DNA from 2 places in the Streptomyces chlorus genome. Region 1 is predicted to be linked to the other one. Evidence: riboswitches for the same ligand, from Rfam matches in the RefSeq annotation. Region 1 holds a riboswitch; the other holds the start of a gene.
What was found. A riboswitch is a leader RNA that binds a small molecule or an ion and turns the genes downstream of it on or off. The one in region 1 is predicted to bind cobalamin.
Positions count from the first base shown of each region.

Region 1 (3,872 bases):
CCTGGATGAGGGTCCAGATCTGGGCGCGGATCGCCGGGAGCTTCGCCGGGTCCATGGAGGAGATCTGGGCGTATTCGTCGAGGAGTTGTTCCAGGCGGGCGATGTCGCCGTAGGAGTCGGCGCGGGCCATCGGGGGGACGAGGTGGTCGACGAGGGTGGCGTGGACCCGGCGCTTGGCCTGGGTGCCCTCGCCCGGGTCGTTGACCAGGAAGGGGTAGATCAGGGGGAGGTCGCCGAGGGCGGCGTCGGGGCCGCAGGCGGCGGACAGGCCGGCGTTCTTGCCCGGCAGCCACTCCAGGTTGCCGTGCTTGCCCAGGTGGATCATGGCGTCCGCGCCGAACCCGCCGTCCTCGGCCCGCGCGGCGAGCCAGCGGTAGGCGGCGAGGTAGTGGTGGGAGGGCGGCAGGTCGGGGTCGTGGTAGATGGCGATGGGGTTCTCGCCGAAGCCGCGCGGAGGCTGGATGAGGATCAGCAGGTTGCCGCGGCGCAGGGCCGCGAGGACGATGTCGCCCTCCGGGTTGCGGCTGCGGTCGAGGAACATCTCGCCCGGCGCCGGGCCCCAGTGCTCCTCGACGGCGGTGCGCAGTTCTTCGGGGAGGGTGGCGTACCAGCGCTTGTAGTCGGCGGCCGGGATGCGCACCGGGTTGCGGGCGAGCTGTTCCTCGGTGAGCCAGTCCTGGTCGTGGCCGCCCGCCTCGATCAGCGCGCGGATCAGTTCGTCGCCGTCTCCGGAGGCCAGTCCGGGGACGTCGGTGTCGCCGAAGTCGTATCCCTCGTCCCGCAGTCGGCGCAGGAGGGCCACCGCGCTGGCGGGGGTGTCGAGGCCGACCGCGTTGCCGATGCGGGAGTGCTTGGTCGGATAGGCGGACAGGACGAGGGCCAGGCGCTTGTCGGCGGCCGGGATGTGCCGCAGGCGGGCGTGGCGCACGGCGATGCCGGCCACGCGGGCGGCGCGTTCGGGGTGGGCGACGTAGGCCGGGAGGCCGTCGGCGTCGATCTCCTTGAAGGAGAACGGCACGGTGATCAGGCGGCCGTCGAACTCGGGCACGGCGATCTGGCTCGCGGCGTCCAGCGGGGAGACGCCCTCGTCGCTCTCCTCCCAGGCGGTGCGGGAGCCGGTCAGACACAGGGCCTGGAGGATCGGCACGTCCAGGGTGGTGAGCGCGCCCGCGTCCCAGGACTCGTCGTCGCCGCCGGCGGACGCCTCGGCGGGCTTGGTGCCGCCGGCCGCGAGGACGGTCGTGACGATGACGTCCGCCGCGCGCAGCTCCTCGATCAGTTCGGATTCGGGGGCGCGCAGGGAGGCCACGTACAGCGGCAGGGGCCGCCCGCCCGCGTTCTCCACGGCGTCGCACAGGACGTGGACGAAGGCGGTGTTGCCGCTCATGTGATGGGCGCGGTAATAGAGCACGGCGACGGTCGGGCCGTCGGTGTCCTCGCGGGGTGTGCGCTCCAGCGGGCCCCAGGTGGGCGCGGGTGCGGGCGCCTCGAAGCCGTGGCCGGTGAGCAGAACCGTGTCGGACAGGAAGCGGGCGAGCTGCTCGAGGTTGACGGGTCCGCCATGGGCGAGATAGGCGTGCGCCTCGGCGGCGATGCCGACGGGGACCGTGGAGGCGGCCATCAGCTGGGCGTCGGGGGCCTGTTCACCGGTGAGAACGACGACCGGGCGGCCGTCGGCGAGCAGCAGGCCGAGGCCGTCCTCCCAGGCGCGCAGTCCGCCGAGGAGGCGTACGACGACCAGGCCGACGCCGTCGAGGAGCGCGGGCAGGTCGTCGAGCGGGAGGCGGGAGGGGTTGGCGAAGCGGTAGGGCACCGGGCCGTCGGCCGCGCGGGCGCTGAGCAGGTCCGTGTCGGACGTCGACAGGAGCAGGATGCGGGGGTGCGTCGAGCGCTCCCCGGACGAATGCGGCATGCGTCGGCCGGCCTTCCTCGGGATCCGCGCCCCGGGCAGTGGTGGACGGCGGGAGTTCCTGACTCGTCCGGCCTCGTGGTGGCCGGACTCACAGTGGCGGGACCGCGCCGGATTCGCACCGGGCTTCCTCCCTGTCGCCGTCGTGGCGATGGCGGATCCGATGATCCGCCGAGAGACATAGTAAGGGTCGGGGCAAGAGGGCAGGGCTTGGAGGCGGTGTGACGATCGGTATGCTCGCCGCCATGTCCACGGCTCCCCTCCCTCCGTCGTCCCAGGCCACAGTGGTCTCCCGGGACCGTGGTGACGCCTGTCCGGGGTCGTTGCGGCTGCACACGGCCGACGACGGGGCGCTGGCCCGGGTCCGGGTGCCCGGCGGGGTGCTCACCGTGCCGCAGGCCGAGGCGCTCGCGGACGCGGCCGACCGACTGGGCGACGGCGAACTGCATCTGACCTCGCGCGGCAATGTGCAGGTGCGTGGACTGCGCGACGACTGCGGTACCCGGCTCGCCGGGCTGCTGGACGCGGCCGGGCTGCTCCCGTCACACGGGCACGAACGGGCCCGCAACATCGTCGCCTCGCCGCTGTCCGGTCTCGACGGACGGGGTGTCCGGGAGGTGCGGCCGTGGCTGTCGGCCCTGGACGCGTCGCTGTGCGCGAGCGAGGCGGCACGGGCGCTGTCCGGGCGGTTCCTGTTCGCGCTCGACGACGGGCGCGGCGATGTCGCCGGACTCGGCGCCGATGTGACCGTGCGTGCGGTCGGCGACGGCGGCGCCCTGCTCGTCATCGGCTCGGCGGACGAGGCCCTGCGGGTGTCCGGGGAGGAGGCGCCCCGGGCCGCGCTGCTCGCCGCCGAGGCGTTCCTCGACATGCTGCGGGAGACCGGGGCGCGGGTCTGGCGGGTCGACGAACTGAACCTCTCTCCCGGCGAGTTGACGCATGCGGTCCGGTCCCGCCTGACCGCCGCCGGCATCGGCTGCGTTCCGGCGCCGAACGACCGCGCCACGAACGACCGCACCCCGCTGGAGGGTCCGCCGCCGGGGGTGATCGGGGCGGCCCTGTCCGTCCATGTACCCCTGGGCCGTCTCACGTCCCGTCAATGGCGGACCGTGACCCGGGTGGCCGCCGAAGTCCGGTCGGGCGAAATGCGCCTGACACCGTGGCGCGGCATCGTCGTCCCCGCCCACGGGAGGAGCGGGGCGACAGCGGCCGACGCATTGGCCCGTCTCGCCGGCACCGGCCTGGTCACCGACGCCTCCTCCCCCTGGCTGCGCGTCGGTGCCTGCATCGGCCGGCCGGGGTGCGGAAAGTCGCGTTCCGACGTGCGGGCGGACGCGACCGCCGCCCTCGCCGACGCGGGCCGCTCCCCCCTGCCGTTGTACTGGTCCGGCTGCGAGCGGCGCTGCGGCCACCCCCGGGGCGACCGGATCGACGTGGTCGCCGCCCCAGAGGGCGGCTACCGGATCGGCATGGCCGCCCAGGGGCGGCCGGCGCGTACCGCCGCCCTGGACGATCCCTCCCACCTCGCCGCCGCCCTGGCGGCCCTCACCTCATGAGCCGTACGACGACCGAGAGCAGCGAGAAGAGCACCGTGACCCCCTACGACTACGAGAAGGACGGGGCGGCCATCTACCGCCGGTCCTTCGCCACCATCCGCGCGGAGGCGGACCTCGCGGCCCTGCCCGCCGACGTCAGCCAGGTCGCGGTCCGGATGATCCACGCCTGCGGGATGGTCGACCTCGTCCGCGACATAGGTCACACACCCGGTGTGGTGGCCCGCGCACGCGAGGCCCTGCGCGACGGGGCCCCGATCCTCTGCGACGTGCAGATGGTGGCCAGCGGTGTGACCCGCAAGCGGCTGCCCGCCGGCAACGACGTGCTGTGCACCCTCTCCGACCCGGCCGTGCCGGATCTGGCGGCGAAGCTCGGCACCACGCGCAGCGCCGCCGCGCTGGAGCTGTGG
Region 1 covers NZ_JBHSOA010000003.1:307,060-310,931, forward strand. Annotated here, with positions in the region: gene cobN (cobaltochelatase subunit CobN) at 1-1,912, opposite strand, end outside; cobalamin riboswitch at 1,946-2,097, opposite strand; gene cobG (precorrin-3B synthase) at 2,143-3,465, shown strand; gene ACFPZI_RS01805 (precorrin-8X methylmutase) at 3,462-3,872, shown strand, end outside.

Region 2 (3,872 bases), on a different contig from region 1:
GCTCGACCCGGCAGGCCTGGGCCTGCATGGCCTGCGCCCGCCCGATCTCGGCGCCCTCCCGCGTCACGAACGAGTTCAGCGACATGTTCTGCGCCTTGAACGGCGCGACCTTGACGCCCTGCCGCACCAGCCACCGGCAGATCCCGGCGGTCACCACACTCTTGCCGGCGTCCGACGTCGTACCGGCGACCAGCAGGCCGCCGCCCGTCATACCGCCCGTCATACCGCCTGTCATGCCGTACGCCCCTTTCCGCGCGCCTTCGGGACGCCTCGCACACCGGCCCGTACGCCGGCCCGCACAACGGCTCGTACGCCGATGCGCGCGGCGGCGCCGACGCCGAGTGCCAGCCAGCCGACGCGCCGCGAGAGCCGTACCGAGCGGTCGATGTCCGCCACGGTCACGGCACGGCCGCCGCTGTTGAGGACGGGGCGGTGCTCGACCCGCCCGGCGTAGGACAGCGTCCCGCCGAGCCGCACGCCGAGCGCGCCCGCGAAGGACGCCTCCACGGGCCCGGCGTTGGGACTCGGATGCTTCGCGGCATCCGCGCGCCAGGCCAGGACGGCACCCCGCGGATCCGGCCCCGCGACCGCGGCGAGTACGGCGGTCAGCCGCGCCCCGGGCCACCCGGCGACGTCGTCGAGGCGCGCGGAGGCCCAGCCGTACCGCAGATGGCGGGGGGACTTGTGGCCGACCATGGCGTCCAGGGTGTTGACGGCCCGGAACCCGAGCAGCCCCGGCACACCGGCGACGGCCCCCCACACCAGGGCGCCCACCACGGCGTCGGAGGTGTTCTCGGCGACGGACTCCACGACCGCGCGGGCGATCCCCTCGGCGTCCAGCGCCTGCGGGTCCCGCCCGCACAGGTGCGGCAGCCGCGCCCGCGCCGCCTCGACGTCCCCGGACTGCAGGGCACGCCCGATGGCGCGGGCCTCCCGGGCCAGCGACGTCCCTCCGACGACGGCCCAGGTGGCCGCGCCGGTCAGGGCGACGGAGGCGGCGGGGGAGGACCGTACGAGGCGGGCGGCCAGGCTCCCCAGAGCGACGGCCCCGCCGACGCAGACGGCGGTGTGCAGCGCGCCCCGACCCCGGTCGTCCTGCCACAGAACCCGTTCCACGGCAGCCGCGGCCCGCCCGAAAGCGGCGACCGGATGCCCTCGGCGGGGATCGCCGAGAAACAGGTCGCCGAGAAGGCCGGCGGCGGCGCCGTACGCGAACTCGCGATCGGCACCCATGGGTTCAGCCGGTGAGGGATCCGGTGGGAGTGGCCGCCCCGAGCCGGGGCGGAGCATCGCTGGTCGACCTCAACAGGCAGCCGGGCATGGCGGTATGTCCTCACTCAGGGTGTCCACGCCCTGGTTCGACGAGACCGGCGGTGGGAGTTCCTGGCTCCCGGGGTCGTTCACCCCGGTGACAGTGGCGGGACCGCGCCGGATTCACACCGGCTTCCTCTCCTGCCGCCGTAATGGCTCCGGCAGTTCACCACGGTCCGGAAGAACCGTCAACTTGCCTTTGACCTGCGAGGCTGAAGTGTGCTGAGGCCCACAGAGGGGTTCCGCGGCGTGACGGGCGGAGCGGAAACGGCCGGCAGGCGGTCCGGGTCCGGTCGACGGATGGTCCGGGAAGCGCGAAACGGGCGGTACGGAGGCAACGTGCCCCGCACCGCCCGCCGGACGGCATGAACCCGACCGGGACGCCGGCCCGGGCCCCGGCCCCGGAATCAGGCAGCCGTCAGGAAGTCATCAGGCCATGATCAGATAGATCCCGTACGTCACCGCCGCCGCGCAGGCCGCGAAGCAGGCGTAGGCGCCGGTGACCGCCAGGACCGCGGACTCGCCCTGGGCGGCGGCCCGTTCACGGCGGGACAGTCCGGTAATGCCCAGGGTGAACAGAGCCACCAGGGCCACGGTGACCACGAGGCTGACGCCGAAGACGGAACCGAGGGCCGCCCAGTCGATCTTCATGGTGCTCTTCTCCTACGTGTCTTCCTGCGGGGTCAGACCGTGGTCCTGGCCGGAGGGGCCATCGGGTCGGTGGGGGCCGGGATGGTGGCCGAGAGCTCCTCGGCCGCGGGGCTCGCCGGCGGGGGCGCCACCGCGGCCATGGCCGCGGTCACGACGCCGCTCTGCTCCTCGTCAGTGGCGTCAGTGGCGTCAGTGGCGTCAGTGACGTTGACATTGGTGTGGTCGACGACCTCGCGCCGGGAGATCTTCCAGATCGCCGCACTGGAGGCGATCAGGAAGACGGCGACGAGGGCGGTGCCCCAGCTGCCGAAGCCGCAGACCCACTCGGCGATCGCCGCGACCAGGGCCGCCGCCGGCAGCGTCAGGCCCCAGGCGACGAACATCCGGGTGGCCGTCGACCAGCGGACCACGCCGCCCTTGCGGCCCAGGCCCGCACCCATCACGGAACCGGAGACGGAGTGCGTGGTGGACAGGGAGAAACCGAGGTGGGAGGAGGCCAGGATGACCGTCGCGGCGCTGGTCTGGGCGGCGAAGCCCTGCTGCGGCTGGAGGTCGGTCAGGCCCTTGCCCATGGTGCGGATGATGCGCCAGCCGCCGAGGTAGGTGCCGAGCGCGATGGCGATGCCCGCGGAGAGGATGACCCACATCGGCGGGTCGGAGTCCGGGGCGAGGGTGCCGCCGGCGACCAGAGCCAGGGTGATGATGCCCATCGTCTTCTGGGCGTCGTTGGTGCCGTGGGCCAGGGAGACCAGACCGGCGGAGGCGATCTGTCCGGCCCGGTACCCCTTCTCGGAGGCCTTGCTGTCGGCCGACTTGCGGCCCATGCGGTAGGTCAGCCGGGTCGCGAACATCGCGGCCAGGCCGGCGACCAGCGGCGCGACGATCGCGGGGATCAGCACCTTGGTGACCAGGACGTCGCCGTGCACCGCGCCGAAGCCCGCCGAGGCGACGGTGGCGCCGATCAGGCCGCCCATCAGGGCGTGCGAGGAGCTGGACGGCAGACCGACCAGCCAGGTCAGGAGGTTCCAGAGGATCGCGCCGACCAGTGCGGCGAAGATGACCTCGGGACGGATGCCGGCCTCGTCGACGAGGCCCTTGGAGATCGTGTTGGCGACCTCCACGGAGAGGAAGGCGCCCACCAGGTTGAGCACGGCGGACATCGCCACCGCGACCTTGGGCTTGAGGGCACCGGTCGAAATGGTCGTCGCCATCGCGTTCGCGGTGTCGTGGAAACCGTTCGTGAAATCAAACGCGAGTGCGGTTACCACCACAATCGCGAGGATCAGCGAGAAGCTTTCCATTTACCCAGGCAATCGTTCGAAGTCATTGGCGCGTTGAACGTAGGTAACCTGGATGAACGGAAGATGAACTGGAATGGGCGACAGGGTGACTGTGATGAAGCCGACTGCTCCACAGTGAGCCGAGGGCGGCCGAGGGCGGCCGAGGGCGGCCGAGGGCAGTCGAGGGCAGTCGAGGGAGCCGACGAGACGCCGTTGAAGAGATCTCGGTCACCCGGCAGGATCGCGGCATGACTGAGCGACAGGGGGACCGGCGGGGCGCGGAGGGCGCAGCACGCGCCGAGGACCGCCCGCAGCGCGTGAGGGAGCGGCAGGACAGAGCCGTGAGCGGCGAGGAGGCGCGTGCCTGGACCACCCTCGTCGGGGCGGCCCGCCGGACCGTCTCGGACGGGCTCGTCGTCGGGACCTCCGGCAACGTCTCGGTGCGGGTCGGGGAGACCGTGCTGGTCACACCGTCGGGAGTGCCCTACGACCGGCTGACGCCGGACGACGTCACCGGCGTCGACCTCACCGGCCGGCAGGTCCTCGGCACCCTGGTCCCGACCAGCGAACTGCCCCTGCATCTCGCGGTGTACCGCACGACCGGCGCCCGCGCGGTGGTGCACACGCACG
Region 2 covers NZ_JBHSOA010000025.1:449,470-453,341, forward strand. Annotated here, with positions in the region: gene ACFPZI_RS13620 (cobyric acid synthase) at 1-211, opposite strand, end outside; gene ACFPZI_RS13625 (cobalamin biosynthesis protein) at 232-1,233, opposite strand; cobalamin riboswitch at 1,359-1,497, opposite strand; gene ACFPZI_RS13630 (hypothetical protein) at 1,741-1,962, opposite strand; gene ACFPZI_RS13635 (inorganic phosphate transporter) at 1,995-3,263, opposite strand; gene ACFPZI_RS13640 (class II aldolase/adducin family protein) at 3,491-3,872, shown strand, end outside.
Region 2: it holds a riboswitch for cobalamin, as region 1 does, so the genes downstream of both, ACFPZI_RS13625 (cobalamin biosynthesis protein) here and cobN (cobaltochelatase subunit CobN) in region 1, are expected to answer to the same signal.